3 regions of the Stenotrophomonas sp. YJH_SMC_33 genome follow, and region 1 is predicted to be linked to each of the others. Evidence: predicted binding sites of a transcription regulator. Region 1 holds the regulator's gene; each other region holds the start of a gene.

What was found. Region 1 encodes HrcA, which represses chaperone genes, less so after heat shock. Its sites were predicted from a motif close to TTNGCACTCNNNNNNNNNGAGTGCNAA; they were not measured.
Region 2: a site for HrcA is predicted at 1,933-1,959, ahead of rpoH (RNA polymerase sigma factor RpoH). Genes of this name have one in related genera too.
Region 3: a site for HrcA is predicted at 1,513-1,539, ahead of AC5P9W_RS01990 (co-chaperone GroES). Genes of this name have one in related genera too.

Annotation. Positions count from the first base shown of each region.
Region 1 is NZ_JCAFVJ010000010.1:78,964-85,287, reverse strand. Features, by position in the region: gene AC5P9W_RS15150 (LysR family transcriptional regulator) at 1-595, shown strand, start outside; gene recN (DNA repair protein RecN) at 709-2,370, opposite strand; gene hrcA (heat-inducible transcriptional repressor HrcA) at 2,486-3,550, shown strand; gene grpE (nucleotide exchange factor GrpE) at 3,614-4,129, shown strand; gene dnaK (molecular chaperone DnaK) at 4,311-6,233, shown strand.
Region 2 is NZ_JCAFVJ010000001.1:448,994-455,317, reverse strand. Features, by position in the region: gene ftsX (permease-like cell division protein FtsX) at 1-132, shown strand, start outside; gene AC5P9W_RS02185 (response regulator) at 140-982, shown strand; gene ung (uracil-DNA glycosylase) at 979-1,692, shown strand; gene rpoH (RNA polymerase sigma factor RpoH) at 1,971-2,846, shown strand; gene AC5P9W_RS02170 (RHS repeat-associated core domain-containing protein) at 3,122-4,168, shown strand; gene AC5P9W_RS02165 (DUF2247 family protein) at 4,175-4,657, shown strand; gene purD (phosphoribosylamine--glycine ligase) at 4,807-6,090, opposite strand; gene purH (bifunctional phosphoribosylaminoimidazolecarboxamide formyltransferase/IMP cyclohydrolase) at 6,152-6,324, opposite strand, start outside.
Region 3 is NZ_JCAFVJ010000001.1:410,224-416,547, reverse strand. Features, by position in the region: gene AC5P9W_RS01995 (endonuclease) at 1-1,274, opposite strand, end outside; gene AC5P9W_RS01990 (co-chaperone GroES) at 1,586-1,873, shown strand; gene groL (chaperonin GroEL) at 1,958-3,607, shown strand; gene AC5P9W_RS01980 (hypothetical protein) at 3,722-3,988, opposite strand; gene AC5P9W_RS01975 (serine hydrolase domain-containing protein) at 4,062-5,225, opposite strand; gene AC5P9W_RS01970 (MarR family winged helix-turn-helix transcriptional regulator) at 5,391-5,891, shown strand; gene AC5P9W_RS01965 (DNA alkylation repair protein) at 5,888-6,324, shown strand, end outside.

The sequences.
Region 1 (6,324 bases):
GCATTTCCTGTTGCCGCTGCTGCCGGCGTTCCTGGCGCGCAACCCGCAGGTGGGGGTGGACCTGACCCTCAATGATGAAGTGATCGACCTTCTGGAGCAGCGCACCGACGTTGCGGTAAGGGCTGGTCCGCTGAAGAGCTCCAGCCTGGTGGCGCGACGGCTGGGCGCGACGCGGATGATGATCGTGGCCGCGCCGGCGTACCTGCAGCGGCACGGGATGCCGCGCAACGCCGACGAACTGCAGTCGCACAACCGGCTGGACATCGGCCACGCGCGTGCGATGCAGGGCTGGCCGCTGCTGCAGGAGGGGCGAGAGCGGATGGTGCTGCCCAGCGGCAACGCCCGTGCCAGCAACGGCGATGCACTGCGCCAGCTGGTGCTGGGTGGTCTGGGCATGGCCCGCCTGGCCGCGTTCCAGGTGCAGGACGACGTCGCCGCCGGGCGCCTGCTGCCGGTGCTGGAAGAGGCCAATCCGGGTGACCTGGAAGAAGTGCACGCCGTGTTCCTGGGGCAGGGCGGTTACCTGCCGCTGCGGGTGCGCGCGTTCCTCGATTTCCTGGTGGAGAACGTGGATCTGGAGCGGCCGTTGGGGTGATATGCGCCGCGCCGGTGCGCGTAGCCGAGCGTGGGCTCGGCTCTACATGTCGGTTTCGTTTTTTTTTGGGGGGGGGGGGGGGGGGCGGCTGTAGAGCCGAGCCTATGCTCGGCTCAATGTGCCAGCAGCTTGCGCGCAGCGGCGCGCGCTTCCTTGCTCACTTCCACGCCACCCAGCATGCGCGCCAGCTCTTCTTCGCGCGCCTTGCTGTCCAGCTTTTCCACGGCGCTCTGGGTCATGCCTTCCACCGGCGCCTTGCTGACCCGGTAATGGGCATGGCCCTTGGAGGCGACCTGCGGCAGATGGGTCACGCACAGCACCTGGCGCTTCTCGCCCAGTGCGCGCAGCTTCTGGCCGACGATGTCGGCCACCGCGCCGCCGATGCCTGAATCCACTTCGTCGAACACCATCGTCGGCACCGCGTCCAGATCCAGCGCGGCCACTTCAATGGCCAGCGAGATGCGTGACAGTTCACCGCCCGAGGCCACCTTGCGCAGGGCGCGCGGCGGCTGGCCGGCGTTGGCGGCGACCAGGAACTCCACGCGTTCGGCGCCCTGTGGGTCGGGCTTGCCGGCGTCCTGGGGTTCCAGCTCGATCAGGAACTGGCCGCCGCCCATGCCCAGCTCGGCGATGATGCTGGTGGTGGTGGCCGACAGTTCGGCGGCGGCGCTGCGGCGGCTGGCGGTCAGCACTTCAGCCTGCACGCGCCAGGCGGCGGCGGCCTTGTCGATCTCGCCGGCCAGGCGCTGCAGGCGCTCGTCGGCGCCGCGCAGTTGCTCCACTTCGGCATGCATGCGCTCGCGTTGCGCGCCCAGCTCGTCCATCGGCACGCGGTGCTTGCGGGCCAGGTCGTGCAGGCGGCCGAGGCGGCGCTCGTTCTCCTCGAACTGTTCCGGGTCGGCATCCAGATCGTCGTGCACGCGGTCAAGCAGCGACAGGGCTTCGTGCAGCTGGATCGAGGCATTCTCGATCAGGCCGTCCACCTCGCCCAGCCGTGGGTCGTGTTCGATCAGGCGCGACAGCTCGTGGCGCACCTGCTGCAACAGGTCCAGCGCGGAGCTGCCGTCGTCACCGTTGAGCTGGTTGCTGGCCGCCTGGCAGGCACTCAGCAGGGCGCTGGCGTGGGCCTGGCGACGGTGGCTGGCGCCGAGTGCCGCGATCGATTCCGGCTCAAGGTCTTCCCGGTCCAGTTCGCGCAGCTGGTGCTCGAGGAAGCCGATCCGGTCACTGACGTCGCCCTGTTGCGACAGCGCCAGCGATTCATCGACCAGTGCCTGCCAGGCCGCGGCGGCGCGCCGTACCTGGCGGCGTTCGTTCTCGTTGCCGGCATAGGCATCCAGCAGCGCCAGCTGCGACGGGCGCGTCAGCAGGGCCTGCTGTTCGTGCTGGCCGTGGATCTCCACCAGCAACGAGGCCAGGTCGCCCAGCTGGGCCAGGGTCACCGGGCGGCCGTTGATCCAGGCCCGGGAACCGCCGTCGGCGCGGATCACGCGGCGCAGCTGGCATTGGTCCTCGTCGTTCAGCTCGTTGTCGGCCAGCCACTGGCGCGCAGCCTGAAGCTGGTCCAGCACGAACTCTGCGGAAAGCTCGGCGCGGGCGGCGCCATGGCGGACCACGCCGCTGTCGGCGCGCAGGCCGGACAGGAAGCCCAGCGCGTCGACCATCAGCGACTTGCCGGCGCCGGTCTCGCCTGAAACCACGGTCATGCCTGGCCCGAACTCCAGTTCGGTAGCGCGGACGACGGCGAAATCCTTGATCGAAAGATGTCTGAGCATGGGTAAGGGGGTATCAGCAGCCGCGCAACGCTAGCACGCGGGCGCGGGAGGTCCAATGACTTGCCAAGGTGATGCGCCGCCATTATCTAGTGTCCGTGTCTCACAGGTTGATTCCATGCACGGTTCTCCCGACCAGCTTGCCCCGCGTGCGCGCCATCTGCTGCGCACGCTGATCGCGCGTTATATCCAGGACGGTGAGCCGGTGGGCTCGCAGACGCTGGCACGCGTGGCCGGGCTGGAGGTCAGCCCGGCCACCATCCGCAACATCCTCGGCGACCTGGAGGACCTGGGCCTGCTGGCCTCGCCGCATACCTCGGCCGGGCGGGTACCGACCGCGCACGGCTACCGGGTATTCGTCGACAGCCTGCTGCAGATGCAGCCGCCGGGCGAGGGCGAGCTGGCCCGGCTGCGCCAGGAGCTGGCCGGCGGTGGCAGCACCCAGGCCCTGCTCGGCAGCGCTTCGGAACTGTTGTCGGCGATGAGCCACTTCGTCGGCGTGGTCAGCGCCCCGCGGCGGGAGCAGTTCGCCTTCCGCCAGATCGATTTCGTGGCGCTGGACGGACGGCGGGTGCTGGCGATCCTGGTGTTCGCCGACAACGAGGTACAGAACCGGGTCATCGAGACCCGCCAGGAGTTTGCGCCGGGGCAGCTGGAGCAGGTCGCCAACTACCTCAATGCGCATTTCGCCGGCCTGCCGCTGGCCGAGATCCGCACCCGCCTGCTGCTGGAACTGCGCGATGCCCGGTCCGAACTGGAACAGCTGCTGGCGCACAGCATCGAACTGGCCGAACAGGCCCTGCAGCCGCCGGCCGACGACATGCTGGTGGCCGGCCAGACCCGGCTGATGGGGGTGCAGGACCTGTCTGACCTGGAGCGCCTGCGCGAACTGTTCGAGCTGTTCTCCAGCAAGCGCGAGATCCTGCAGCTGCTGGAGCGGACCATCCAGGCGCCGGGCGTGCGCATCTTCATCGGCGAGGAGACCGGGATGATGCCGCTGCAGGGCGTCTCGCTGGTCACCGCCCCGTACACCGCCAACGGCCAGGTGCTGGGCGTGCTGGGCGTGATCGGTCCCAAGCGGATGGCCTACGACCGCGTGATCCCGCTGGTCCAGGCCACGGCCGATGTGCTCGGCGCGGCCTTTTCACCGGCCTCGCGCACGCCGGGAACATCCGACGCTTGAAACGCAGCATCCCGCCCACACTAGGGTGGTTGGAGGCGGAGTTTGACCGCCAGGGACCCAGACATGAACCACGAACAGCCAGATACCGAATCCCAGCAGAGTGCCGCCGATGCGGCCGCCACCGCCGGCGTCAACGACGAAGTCGAGCGCCTGCGCGCCGAAATCGAACAGGTCAAGGCCGATGCCCTGCGTGAGCGCGCCGACCTGGAGAACCAGCGCAAGCGCGTTGCCCGTGACATCGAGCAGGCCCGCAAGTTCGCCAACGAGAAGCTGCTGGGCGATCTGCTCCCCGTGTTCGACAGCCTGGACGCCGGCCTGAAGGCCGCCGGCGACGACCCGCACCCGCTGCGCGAAGGCCTGGAGCTGACCTACAAGCAGCTGCTCAAGGTCGCTGCCGACAACGGCCTGGTCCTGCTGGACCCGATCGGCCAGCCGTTCAACCCGGAGCACCACCAGGCGATCAGCCAGGCGCCGACCCCGGGCGCCGCCCCGGGCAGCGTGGTGACCGTGTTCCAGAAGGGCTACCTGCTCAACGAGCGCCTGCTGCGGCCGGCGCTGGTGGTAGTGGCCGCCGAGTGATCCCGCAGGGCCGGGGCGGCGGACAGACCCGCCACCCGACCCGACGCTGAACGCGCCGGATGACCGGAAACACAGCGTTCGGAGGATGGCTTGAATGTTCCACGAGCCTCCCCCACATCGTATTCATCCACCGGCCGAACGGCCGGACTGACCCCAACAAGCATCCTCAGGAGTCTCCCCCATGGGCAAGATCATTGGTATCGACCTCGGCACCACCAACTCGTGCGTGGCGATCATGGACGGCGGCAAGGCCCGCGTCATCGAGAATTCGGAAGGCGATCGCACCACCCCGTCGATCGTCGCCTACACCAAGGACGGCGAAGTCCTGGTCGGTGCCTCGGCCAAGCGCCAGGCCGTGACCAACCCGAAGAACACCTTCTACGCGGTGAAGCGCCTGATCGGCCGCAAGTTCACCGACGGCGAGGTGCAGAAGGACATCGCCCACGTCCCGTACAGCATCCTGGCCCATGACAATGGCGACGCCTGGGTCGCCACCAGCGACGGCAAGAAGATGGCCCCGCAGGAAATCTCGGCCAAGGTGCTGGAGAAGATGAAGAAGACCGCCGAGGACTTCCTCGGTGAGAAGGTCACCGAAGCGGTCATCACCGTGCCGGCCTACTTCAACGACAGCCAGCGCCAGGCGACCAAGGACGCCGGTCGCATCGCCGGCCTGGACGTCAAGCGCATCATCAACGAGCCGACCGCGGCCGCGCTGGCCTATGGCCTGGACAAGGGCGACAACAAGGATCGCAAGATCGTGGTGTACGACCTGGGCGGCGGCACCTTCGACGTCTCGGTGATCGAGATCGCCAACGTCGACGGTGAAAAGCAGTTCGAAGTGCTGGCCACCAACGGCGACACCTTCCTGGGCGGCGAAGACTTCGACAACCGCGTCATCGAGTACCTGGTTGAAGAGTTCAACAAGGACCAGGGCATCGACCTGCGCAAGGATCCGCTGGCCCTGCAGCGCCTGAAGGACGCTGCCGAGCGCGCCAAGATCGAGCTGTCCAGCGCCCAGCAGACCGAAGTGAACCTGCCGTACGTCACTGCCGACGCGTCGGGTCCGAAGCACCTGAACATCAAGCTGACCCGCGCCAAGCTGGAAGCGCTGGTGGATGACCTGATCAGGAAGTCGATCGAGCCGTGCCGCGTCGCCCTGAACGATGCCGGCCTGCGTTCGAGCGACATCAGCGAAGTGATCCTGGTCGGCGGCCAGACCCGCATGCCGAAGGTGCAGCAGGCCGTGACCGAGTTCTTCGGCAAGGAACCGCGCAAGGACGTCAACCCGGACGAAGCCGTGGCACTGGGTGCGGCGATCCAGGGCGGCGTGCTGGGCGGCGACGTCAAGGACGTGCTGCTGCTGGACGTGACCCCGCTGTCGCTGGGCATCGAGACCATGGGTGGCGTGTTCACCAAGATCATCGAGAAGAACACCACCATCCCGACCAAGGCCTCGCAGGTGTTCTCCACCGCCGAGGACAACCAGTCGGCCGTGACCGTGCACGTGCTGCAGGGTGAGCGCGAACAGGCCCGCTTCAACAAGTCGCTGGCCAAGTTCGACCTGTCCGGCATCGAGCCGGCCCCGCGCGGTCTGCCGCAGGTGGAAGTGTCCTTCGACATCGACGCCAACGGCATCCTGCATGTGTCGGCCAAGGACAAGAAGACCAACAAGGAACAGAAGGTCGAGATCAAGGCCGGTTCGGGCCTGTCCGAGGAGGAGATCGCGCGCATGGTCGCCGACGCGGAAGCCAACCGCGAAGAAGACAAGAAGTTCCAGGAACTGGTGCAGGCCCGCAACCAGGCCGACGCCCTGATCCACGGCACCCGCAGCGCGATCACCGAGCACGGCAGCAAGGTCGGCGGCGATGTCATCGGCAAGGTCGAGGCAGCGCTGGCTGACCTGGAAACCGCGATGAAGGGCGACGACAAGGCACAGATCGAAGCCAAGTCGAAGGCACTGGAAGAAGCTGGCCAGTCGCTGTTCGCTGCTGCTTCGGCCGACCAGGGCGGTGCCCCGGGTGCCGACGCCGGCAATGCCGGCAAGGCGCAGGACGACGTGGTCGACGCTGAGTTCACCGAAGTCAAGGACGACAAGAAGTCCTGATCCGGACCGACGCGGGACGCTGGCCACCAGCGTCCCGTTGTCGCATCAGGGTCCTGACCGCCCACCGGCGTGTCGGGGCGCCCGACGCAAG
Region 2 (6,324 bases), on a different contig from region 1:
CCGTTCGTGCTGCATGGCCTGGACCTGCTGCATGGTGGCCTGGTCCTGCTCGGCACGCTGCTGCTGGGCTGGCTGGGTGCCTGGCTGGTGACCGGCCACTTCCTCCGCCAGACCCGCCCGACCGATACCTGAGACCGGCATGCAACCGCAAGCGCTGAAGCACCTTGAAGGGCCCGCGACGCGGGTGATGGTGGTCGATGGCTCGAAGCTGGTCCGCAAGCTGATCGCCGACGTCCTGCAGCGCGACCTGCCGGGCGTGGAGGTGATTGGCTGCGACAGCATCGAAGACGCGCAGCAGGCGCTGGCGCAGGGCCCGGTGGACCTGGTGACGACCTCGCTGACCTTGCGTGATGGCGACGGCCTGGCGCTGGCGCGCATGGTCCGCGAAGCGGCCGGACAGGCCTATGTGCCGGTGATCGTGGTTTCCGGCGATGCCCAGCAGCACCTGGAGCAGCGCCGCTTCACCGAGTACGTCACCGACTATTTCGACAAATCCCTGGGCCATGAAGCGCTGGCGACCTTCATCCGTGGCTATGTGCAGCCGCAGACCATCCCCGGCGCCACCATCCTCTATATCGAGGACAGCCGCGTAGTGGCCGAGGCCACCAAGCGCATGCTCGAGCGGCAGCAGTTGAACGTGCTGCACGTGGTCAGCGCCGAAGAGGCCTTCACCCTGCTCACCGCCGAGTCGCTGGGCCGCAGCCGCCACCGCATCGACCTGGTGCTGACCGACGTCACCCTGAAGGGCGAGCTGAGCGGCCGCGACGTGGTGCAGCGCGTGCGCGTGGACTTCGGCTACGGCAAGCGCCGCCTGCCCGTGCTGGTGATGACCGGCGACGGCAACCCCCACAACCAGACCGGGCTGCTGCAGTCCGGTGCCAACGACCTGGTGCTCAAGCCGATCGAAGAGCGGCTGCTGGTCACCAAGGTGCTGTTCCAGCTGCGCCTGGCTCGATTGAATGATGGACCTTTGTTGCGATGATCGATGAAGTAACCGACACCCCGACGATCCAGCTGGAACCGAGCTGGAAGCAGCACGTCGGTGAGTACCTGTTGCAGCCGCAGATGCGCGAGCTGTCGGCCTTCCTGCGCCAGCGCAAGGCCAGCGGTGCGGCGGTGTTCCCGCCCGGGCCGCAGATCTTCGCAGCGTTTGACGCCACGCCGTTCGAGCAGGTGAAGGTGGTGATCCTCGGCCAGGACCCGTACCACGGGCGCGGCCAGGCCCACGGCCTGAGTTTCTCGGTACCGCCCGGCGTGCCGGTGCCGCCGTCGCTGCTGAACATCTACAAGGAGATCGAGAGCGATCTCGGTATCCCGCGCCCGGACCACGGCTGCCTGATCCCGTGGGCGCAACGGGGCGTGCTGCTGCTCAATGCCGTGCTGACGGTGGAGGAGGGCAAGGCCGGCGCGCACCAGGGCCGTGGTTGGGAAGGCTTCACCGATCATGTGGTGGACGTGCTCAACCGCGAGCGCGAAGGCCTGGTGTTCATGCTCTGGGGCGCCTACGCGCAGCAGAAGGGCAAGGTCATCGACACCCGCCGCCATCGCGTGCTGAAGGCCCCGCATCCGTCGCCGCTGTCGGCCCATCGTGGCTTCCTCGGCTGCCGCCATTTCTCCATGGCCAACGAGTACCTGCAGCGCCGCGGCCAGGCCCCGATCGACTGGTCGCTGCCGCCGCGCTCGGCGCTCTGAGCGCCGGCGAGTGGCCGGGCCTGAACGCCGGGCAACGTTCCCCGTCCTGAATGGGCCTCCGGAACGGCGCGTTCAGCTCCGCTTGACCGGAATCGGCAGGTTTTCAGTGGGTAATTGCTTGAATTCCAAGGGATTGTGAATCCCGAAAAGCGTGCTCGCCACTGTCATCAAATCGCGCTACGGTAGGGTTCTGTTTGGGACCAGTGTTGCATCAATAGGATGCTGGAACTTTTTCCTCCTTTAGCAGTCCAAATCCCGGACTGCTAAGATGGGTGCCTATGAGCCAGAACACCTCTACTGCCCTTGTGGCAAACAATCTCCCGATTCCCAGTGCGCTCGGTTCGCTGGACGCCTACATCGGTGCCGTGCACCAGATTCCGGTGCTGTCGGTCGATGACGAACAGGACCTGGCCCGTCGCTTCCGCGACGGCAACGATCTGGACGCCGCCCGCGAGCTGGTGCATTCGCACCTGCGCTTCGTGGTGCACGTGGCCCGCGGCTACAACGGCTACGGCCTCGCCCTGGGCGACCTGATCCAGGAAGGCAACATCGGCCTGATGAAGGCGGTCAAGCGCTTCGACCCGGACATGGGCGTGCGCCTGGTCTCCTTCGCCGTGCACTGGATCCGTGCCGAAATGCACGAGTTCATCCTGAAGAACTGGCGCATCGTGAAGGTCGCCACCACCAAGGCGCAGCGCAAGCTGTTCTTCAACCTGCGCAAGTCGAAGACGCGCCTGGGCTGGATGAACGCGGCGGAAGTCAGCGCGGTGGCCAAGGATCTGAACGTGTCCGAGCGCGAGGTCATGGAAATGGAGTCGCGCCTGTCCGGCCGCGATATCGGTTTCGATGCGCCGTCCGACGAGGACAACGAACACGCACCGCCGTCGCCGGCTGCGTTCCTGGTTGCCGATGATGAAGACCCGTCGATGGCCTACGAGCGCGAGGACAACGAAGACAACCAGATGCAGCTGCTGCGCGAAGGCCTGGCCGAATTGGATGCGCGTTCGCGTGACATCATCCGCCGCCGTTGGCTGGATGCCGACAGCAAGGTGACGCTGCAGGAACTGGCAGACGAGTACGGCGTGTCGGCCGAACGCATCCGCCAGGTCGAGGCGAATGCCCTGAAGAAGATGAAGGCGCTGTTCACCGCGTAAGGCATGGATCTTAGGTTCGGTTCCTATTTCCGGAACCCGTTCTGATGAAATGCCCCGGCGTTGGTCGGGGCTTTTTTTGTTCGGCCGGCATGGCAGTTGGTAATGCAGGCCGCTGATCGGCTGCTTCAGTAGTACCAGCCCATGGCTGGCAGTCATGCGCTTCCGGTGGCCGTTCAAGCCCTCGCGAGGTTCATAGCCAAGGGCCTGGTCCAATTCAGAATGGTCCCTTTGGCCTCAGTCCTGGAGTTGGACTCCGATGACTGCCTTCCTGTGCTATGAATGCCAAGCCTTGCTTCAAGGCTCTTTCATGGATTGGAATGATGCGCAGGTTCGGGAAAACTGCAGGCGGTGTGTCCACCCGCTTCGGGGCATTTGAAGGTCGAACTCGCAAGCTTGGTGTCATAGGCGCCTGGCTGTGCTGCTTGCTGCTGATGGGCCTTGGCCTGTCACCATCCGCAATCGCCCAGACAACGATCACATACATTCACACTGATGCCCTCGGCTCGGTTGTGGCCGAAAGCGATGCCAACGGCAACGTCATCAAACGATATGACTACGAGCCCTACGGGGCCGTGGTAGGCGGTCAGGTCACGGATGGACCTGGGTACGCCGGACATGTGAGTGACTCGGCCACAGGGCTGAGCTACATGCAACAGCGCTACATGGATCCACAATTGGGTGTGTTTTTGTCAGTGGACCCAGTCACCGCTCACCAAAAGCCAGTTGAGCAGTTCAATAGGTATCGGTACGCGAACGGGAATCCCTACAGGTTCGTCGATGCGGATGGAAGGCAGGCCGCAGAGCGATTCGTTGAGCAGCATCGGAGGGATATTGCTGCCGGAAATGGCGCCGTATACGAGCCGATGAGACCGGCCGCAATCGCTGTTACAGCGGCAATGGCTGCCCCAGTGCTGATCGAAGCTGGCATGGTTGCGATGGCCAATCCAAGTGTCATATCAGCAGCTACCAGTATCGCTGCTGATATCGCAGGAGTTACAGGTGCCGGTGGAGCAGGTGTGGCGGCATCCAATGCTCTGAGTGTTGAAGGTCGGGCACTTCTGAATTCCCGACCTGTGGGAAGTGCACTCAAAGCCGACGCTGGGCACAATTCGGCGACCTTTATGCGAGAGACGGCTGCAGAAGCGGGTGTTCATACTCCGTTGACAGGGGGTGACGGCGTGGTCCGCACTCTGACGCAGCTGCCAGGTGAACTCAATGGAAAGGCCGGTCGATTTGAATACATAGTCGACAAGGCTGGCGACTTGACCCATCAAAGATTTGTGGAAGGTGGCAGCATGAACGGAATACCAAACAAGAAGTGAGTGTCCATGAGAACGTATGACTCTATTCAACCCTATGGACCCTGGAATCAGACCGAGGTGGCATGGGCACTGGGGCGCCATCTGATTGACTTTGAGGTTGTGAAGCACTGCGCGTCGGAGCAGAAGGAACTGGAAGGGAAGTTCAATCTGAACGCCTTGATTGAAAGGCTTGAAGGGGTTCTTCCCGATGAGCGTAATAGCGTAGCTGCGCAGTTGGCGGCATTCGATAAGAACTCAAACGAGGATGAGATTCTCAGAAGATGGCTTGTTGCATTTCTCGCGGACGCCTACGCCAAGCGCGATGAGATTGCTGATCCGCTCGGAGAGGTTGAGAGGATCTACGCTGATTTTGATTACCCGGAGTCTCTGGAGAGCTTTGTCAGGTACATGCCAGCTTCTGATGGGTATGATCCGTCCGCTCACTCACATGAGCAGAACGTTGCGCGGCTCTTCGAGAACTGGAAACGTTATCTTGACTCGGCGAAATAGCGGATTCAATCAGCGTAATTTCCTTCGCTTGACGTGCGTCGCCTCTTCCCGAAGCGCACCGTCCCGGCTTCCATGCCGAGGACGGTGAAGACTCCCAGAATCCGTGATCTGGTTCCATGCAGGAGGCTGCGTGGTGGATCTATCAGGCCTTACCCCTCACGCGCGATCGCGCGCCAGCCGATGTCGTTGCGGTGGAACTCGTTGGCCCAGCTCACCTTGGCCACGCCGGCATAGGCCTTCGTCTGCGCATCACGCACGCTGTCGCCCAGTGCGGCCACGCACAGCACGCGGCCGCCGGCACTGACCACCTGGCCCTGCGCATCCAATGCCGTACCGGCATGGAACACCTTGGCGCTGGCCGGCACGTCGCCGAGGCCGGAAATCACATCACCGGTGATCGGCGATTCCGGGTAGGGCTTCGCGGCCAGCACCACGCCCAGTGACGGGCGCGCATCCCACTGCGCTTCTACCTGGTCCAGGCGGCCATCAATCGCCGCTTCCACCAGCTCGACCAGGTCCGACTGCAGGCGCAGCATCACCGGCTGGGTTTCCGGATCGCCGAAGCGCACGTTGAATTCAATTACCTTCGGCGCGCCGCTGGCATCGATCATCAGGCCGGCGTAGAGGAAACCGGTGAACGGGATGCCGTCGGCGATCATGCCCTGCACGGTCGGGTTCACCACTTCGCGCATCACGCGTGCATGCACCTCCGGCGTCACTACAGGCGCCGGCGAGTACGCGCCCATGCCACCCGTGTTGGGGCCGGTGTCGCCGTCGCCGACGCGCTTGTGGTCCTGCGAGGTGGCCATCGGCAGCGCATGCACGCCGTCCACCATCGAAATGAAGCTGGCTTCCTCGCCATCGAGGAATTCCTCGATCACCACGCGGGCGCCGGCATCGCCGAACGCGTTGCCGGAGAGCATGTCACGCACCGCGTCTTCGGCCTCGGCCAACGTCATTGCGACGATCACGCCCTTGCCGGCGGCGAGGCCATCGGCCTTGACCACGATCGGCGCACCCTTCTCGCGGATGTAGGCCAGGGCAGCGTCCACGTCGGTGTGCACGGCATAGAACGCGGTGGGGATGTTGTGGCGGGCCAGGAAGTCCTTGGCGTAGGCCTTGCTGCCTTCCAGCTGCGCGGCGGCGGCGGTCGGCCCGAAGATGCGCAGGCCGGCGGCGCGGAAGCGGTCGACCACGCCGGCCACCAGCGGTACTTCCGGGCCGACCACGGTCAACGCCACGCCTTCGGCCTGGGCCAGCGCCAGCAGGCTGTCGATATCGGTCACCTTCACCGCCACGTTGCGGCACTTGTCTTCGCTGGCGGTACCGGCGTTGCCGGGCGCCACGATCACTTCGGTGACACGGGAGGACTGGGCCAGCTTCCATGCCAGGGCGTGTTCGCGGCCGCCAGAGCCGATGACGAGGATCTTCATGGGACAGGGTTCTCGGGTGCGGAAAAGAAAAGCCGGGCAGGGCCCGGCTTGGTGATGCGGATCAGTGGCGGAAGTGGCGCACGCCGGTGAACACCATGGCCAGGCCATGTTCGTCGGCGGCGGCGATCACTTCGGCATCGCGCATCGAACCGCCCGGCTGGATGACCGCCTTGATGCCGGCGGCAGCGGCGGCATCAATGCCATCGCGGAACGGGAAGAACGCATCGGAGGCCA
Region 3 (6,324 bases), on a different contig from region 1:
AGGTACAGCATGTGGGTGTCGGTATACGGGGCGTACGGCAGGCCCTTGTCGCCGGTGGTGGTGGCAAAGCCCAGCGAGTTCGGCCAGGTGTGCTCGCGGTTGTAGGTCAGGCCGCTGCCGGTGCCCGCACGATCACTGACCTTGGCGTAGCTGCGGTTGCGGTAGGCATCGAGGATGCGGTTCGGGTTGTTCGGATCCTCGTCGGCGATTTCCAGGATGGTCCAGGTATTGGTGCCCGAGCCGCTGTACGGGTAGGCGGTATGGCCCTTGATGGTGGCGTGCAGCGAGCAGCGCAGCTGGCTGGGGCTGCTGGTGTTGACCCTGGAGTAGTAGCCGGCCGGCACGCCCGGGTTGCCCGGGTCCGGATTGCCGCCGGTGCTGGCCACGGTGAAGGCGATGCGGCTGTCGGCGGCCGGGTGTGCGCCCTGCAGGTCGGTGATGCGCGCGGCGCGGATGTCGAAGCGGCAGGCTTCACCGGCCACCAGCGCGGTGTTGGTGGACAGCTTCACGCTGCGGCCGCTGGCCGGGAAGGTCAGCGGCACGCTGCCGGAGGTGCCGCAGCTCAGCGCGAACGCGCCGCTGGCCAGGTTCACGGTTTCGCTGAACACCACTTCCAGATCGGCCGCAGCCGGGAAGGTGCTGCTGCCCTGCGCCGGGGTGGTGGTGGACACCGACGGCGGCGTGTTCGGGCCTGGCGTGCCACCGCCGCTGAAAGTCTGGCCGTTGTTGCAGCTGCCGAAGGTCTGGCCGGCCGATTCGGCCCAGGTGAAGTGGGTGTACTGGCTGCCGCTGCCGGTCAGCTGCAACGAGGTGCCCGGCGCGGTGCTGTTGGTCTCGGCTACCGGGATGTTCTGGCTGGTCATGCCGGCGGCGGGGCCACCGGAGGCGGTGATGGCGCCCTCATAGCTGAGGAACTGGACCACTTTGCCACTGGCATCGACCAGGGCGATGCCGTCGGTCGGGCCGTTCTGGATCCCGTTGGTCGGGTAACTGACCACGGCGATGGTGGCGCTGCCGCAGCCGGCGGCGGTGCCGGCCGGGACCGGGTTGTTGGCATAGACGGTGGCGGCGGACGGATTGCTGCCGTTGTAGAGGTACAGGCGGTAGCCGGACAGGTCCTCACCGGCAGTGGCTACGACCTCGATCGCTTCGCCGACGTCACCGGCGGCGGTGCTGTCGTCGTAGTGCAGTTCGTTGATGAAGACCTCGGCCTGGGCCGGCGCAGCGGCCAGCGCCAGCAGGCAGGCTGCGGCAAGCGGGGACAGCAATCGCATCGACTCCTCCTTGTGATTGGGAATGCCGGACCGAGCCTAAGGCCGATCCAGTGACACTTTGTCGTAAATGAACCTCAGATGTCTGACAGTGCGACGCTTGTCACCGAAATTGATCTGGACCGACGCCCTGGCCGAGGCGCGCGGGTGGAAAAATTTTTTCATTCCGCCCTTGAAAGGGGGCGGCGGGGCTCCATCTCTGCCCTGCTCCCGACGTTGTCGGGTTTCTTCACGTGCGGTTCTGGCACTCGCCTGGGGCGAGTGCTAACATCGCCGGACTTTTTTAGACCAATCAATCACTTAAGAGGTCTCCTATGAGCATCAAGCCGCTGCACGACCGCGTTGTGGTCAAGCCGATCGAAGCCGACGAAATCTCCGCCGGTGGCATCGTCATCCCCGACTCGGCCAAGGAAAAGTCCACCAAGGGTGAGGTCGTGGCCGTCGGCCCGGGCAAGCCGCTGGACAACGGCAACGTGCGCGCGCCGTCGCTGAAGGTCGGCGACAAGGTCATCTACGGCCAGTACGCCGGCAGCTCGTACAAGAGCGAAGGCGTCGAATACAAGGTCCTGCGCGAGGACGACGTGCTCGCCGTCATCGGCTGAGCCCCGGCGCGACCTGTTCCATCCCCTGATTCCAACACCCAGCCGCCGGGCATGGCCCGGCGCTACCAGATGAGGTAACTGCACATGGCTGCCAAGGATATCCGTTTCGGTGAAGATGCCCGTTCGCGCATGGTGCGCGGCGTCAACGTTCTCGCCAATGCCGTCAAGGCCACCCTGGGCCCGAAGGGCCGCAACGTCGTGCTGGAAAAGAGCTTCGGCGCCCCGACCATCACCAAGGACGGCGTCTCCGTCGCCAAGGAAATCGAACTGGCTGACAAGTTCGAGAACATGGGCGCGCAGATGGTGAAGGAAGTTGCTTCGCGCACCAACGACGACGCCGGCGACGGCACCACCACCGCCACCGTGCTGGCCCAGGCCCTGATCCGCGAAGGCGCCAAGGCCGTGGCCGCCGGCATGAACCCGATGGACCTCAAGCGCGGTATCGACAAGGCCGTGTCGGCCGCCGTCGCCGAGCTGAAGAACATCTCCAAGCCGACCGCCGACGACAAGGCGATTGCCCAGGTCGGTACCATCTCGGCCAACTCGGACGAGTCGATCGGCCAGATCATCGCTGACGCGATGAAGGAAGTCGGCAAGGAAGGCGTCATCACCGTTGAAGAAGGCTCGGGCCTGGACAACGAGCTGGACGTGGTCAAGGGCATGCAGTTCGACCGCGGCTACCTGTCCCCGTACTTCATCAACAACCAGCAGTCGCAGACCGCTGACCTGGATGACCCGTTCATCCTGCTGCACGACAAGAAGATCTCCAACGTCCGCGACCTGCTGCCGGTGCTGGAAGGCGTCGCCAAGGCCGGCAAGCCGCTGCTGATCGTGGCCGAGGAAGTCGAAGGCGAAGCGCTGGCGACCCTGGTGGTCAACACCATCCGTGGCATCGTCAAGGTCGTGGCCGTCAAGGCCCCGGGCTTCGGCGACCGTCGCAAGGCGATGCTGGAAGACATGGCCGTGCTGACCGGCGGCACCGTGATCTCCGAAGAAGTCGGCCTGTCGCTGGAAAAGGCCACCATCAAGGACCTGGGCCGCGCCAAGAAGGTGCAGGTCTCCAAGGAGAACACCACCATCATCGACGGCGTCGGCGACAAGGCCAACGTTGATGCCCGTGTGGCGCAGATCAAGACCCAGATCCAGGACACCTCCTCCGATTACGACCGCGAGAAGCTGCAGGAACGCGTGGCCAAGCTGGCCGGCGGTGTTGCCGTGATCAAGGTCGGCGCCTCGACCGAAATCGAGATGAAGGAAAAGAAGGACCGCGTCGACGACGCCCTGCACGCCACCCGTGCAGCCGTTGAAGAAGGCGTGGTCCCGGGCGGCGGTGTTGCCCTGGTCCGCGCGATCACCGCGCTGGCCGGTCTGAAGGGCGCCAACGAAGACCAGAACCACGGCATCCAGATTGCCCTGCGTGCGATGGAAGCCCCGCTGCGCGAGATCGTTGCCAACGCCGGTGACGAGCCGTCGGTCATCATCAACAAGGTCAAGGAAGGCACCGGCAGCTTCGGCTACAACGCGGCCACCGGCGAGTTCGGCGACATGCTGCAGTTCGGCATCCTGGACCCGACCAAGGTGACCCGTTCGGCGCTGCAGAACGCCGCCTCGATCGCTGGCCTGATGATCACCACCGAAGCCATGGTGGCCGAAGCTCCGAAGAAGGACGAGCCGGCCATGGGCGGCGCCGGTGGCATGGGCGGCATGGGTGGCATGGGCGGCATGGACTTCTAAGTCCCCGCTGTCACCCTGCAATGAAAAACCCCGCCGGAAGGCGGGGTTTTTTTGTGGCCGGTCGGAATCAAAGTAGATCCACGCCATGCGTGGATGCCGCTCCCAGGCGGGGATCTACGCGCGGCCCTCGCGCCGCTGCAGCCACAGGTGGGCCACCAGCAGGGCCAGCGCGCCTCCCGCGATCATGCCCTGTACCCACGGCAGCTCCGTGATCGACGCAAGCAGCAGGCCCGCCGCCATGCCGATCAGACTGGCGCCGGCTCCCACCCGCTGACGTCGCTGCCGATGTGCCGCCTGGCGATGGCGTGCAGCGATGCACAGACGTCGTGCACCCGGCTTCAACACCGCTTCGGCAATGGCATCGATCTCTGGGCGATTCATCCTGTCTCCTGCATTGCATCCGTGTCTGCATGCTGCACGACTGCGGGACCTGTGTGCAACGGTAACGCTTCGATCATCTGACAAACGCCTTCGCCGCGCCGTACTCCCACTGCCACGGCACGCCGGTGTCGCCCAGCACGAACGCCACCAAGGCCGGGAAGGCCGCCTCTGCCCGCACATCGTTGCCCAGGATCACCACGCAGCGCTGGTGCTGCTCCATGCATACCAGCGTATTGCCCACCGCATCGTCGTGGCCGCCCTTGTAGAAGCCTGCGCCCTGCGGGCCGAGAAACGTCACCACGCCCAGGCCAGCCGCCAGGTCCTTGCGCTGCTGCGCCTTCGGCAGCTCCGGCTGCAGGGTGGGGAACTGGCTGGCGGTGGTGATCTGCAGCTGCGGCCGCACCAGCTCCCTGCGCATCGCCGCTGACAATCCATCGCCGCGCACGTAGCCAGCGGCGAAACGGGCCATATCGGCGATGGTGGTATCCATCGAACCAGCCGCACGCACGCGGCTGCGTTCATCGTGCGGCTCTGTATTGCCTTCGGCGGTCCAGCCATCGGCCAGGTTGCCGGCGAAATCCGCGCGCCACAGCATGCTGGTGCGCGCCATGCCGAAGCGATCGAACACGCGCTGCTGCATCAACGCACCCACATCCTCGCCCAGCCGCCCGCGTTCGATCACGAACTGCAACAGGATCAGTCCTTCTCCGGAATACCCATATCGACTACCCGGATCGAAGTGGAACTTCAGGCGCCCATCGGGCTCCAGAACGCCGAAGTTGGCAAAGCCACTGGAATGGTTGAGCAGCAGGCGCGGGGTGAGCTGGCGCCAGCGGGCATCTCCGGCCAGCACACTGTAGTCGGCGTACTTCTTCGGTTCCGGTGGATAGTCCGGCAGCGGTTTGTCCAGGGCGGTAGCGATGCTGGCATCCAGATCGATCCGCGCGTCCTGCGCCAGCTGTGCGACCAGATGGCCGAAAGCCATCTTGGTCAGTGACGCAGCGTACATCACGGTGTCGGTGCGCAGCGGCTCGCCTGCGGCGTTGCGTTCACCGTAGGCGGCCACATGCACCACCTTGCCGCCATCGATCACCGCCAGAGCCATGCCGCGCGCGTGGGCGGCATGCATCAGGCGCTGGGCTTCGGCATCGATGTGGGCCGGCGTGGGTACCGGGGGCGGCGCGGCCAGCACGGCCAGCGGGAACAGCGTCAGCAACAACAGGGCAACACGGCGCATGCGTGGACCTCCTGGCGGGACGTGGCGCGATGCTACCGCAGCTTCGGCTGCTTCCACCCCTTGTGCCAGGAGCGCGCCCTGCGTGGATCGGCGGCTGGCCCGGCCAGTCTTGCATTCTGTTGTGGCGTGAATATGATTAGGCGCCTAAACAGAACGGAAATCATGATGCTCGAGGCAAAGCATGGCGCCCTTCTGGACGAGGCCCGGCGGCGCGGCCACGCCAATGTCGCCCAGCTGCATCTGTGCTTCCAGTTGCTGTCGCTGTCCTCGACAATCGATCGCGACTGCGCCGCCCGGCTGGCACCACACGGGCTCAGTGAGGGTCGCTTCATCGTGCTGTTCCTGTTGCATGGGGCCGGCGGCACGTTGCCGCCCCACGTGCTGGCCGAGCGCGCAGGCGTGACCCGCGCCACCATCAGTGGCCTGTTGGATGGCCTGCAGCGCGAAGGACTGCTGCAGCGTCGCTGCGATGCCGAGGATGGCCGCCGCCTGCAGATCGTACTGACGGGACCGGGTAAGCGCTTGGCCGAGACGCTGTTCGACCAGCACACGCAGTGGATCGGTGGCCTGTTCAATGGTCTGGACTCCGATGAACAGCAGCACCTGTCGCGATTGCTGCATAAGGTCTGGCAGCACACCGATGCCGGACGAGAGCCTGCGGCATGAGCCCGGCGATTGCGGCGGAACGGCTGCATGCCCTCAACACTGGCAGCGTCGCCGCCACCCATCTGGCCGAATGCCTGGCAGTGGATTTCGCCGCGCTGCTGCAGGTGGTAGCGCCTGCGCTTGCACCGGAAGCGCTGCAACGCATGCAGGATGCTTCAGGCAAGGGCATCACACTGCGCATGGCCTTGGCTGCGCAACTGCTGCGTGAGGCGGGGCAGGGCGATCCCGTGCAATGGCAGGACCATGCGTCCGACACCGTGCGCGGCTGGGCCTGCTACCTGATCGGCAGCGATGCCCGCGCGACGTTGGCAGAGAAGCTGCAGCAGATGCGCACGCTGGCCGACGATCCACACTTCGGTGTGCGCGAATGGGCGTGGCTGGCGCTACGCACGGACATCGTTGCCGCGCCGATGCAGGCGCTTGAGTACCTGCA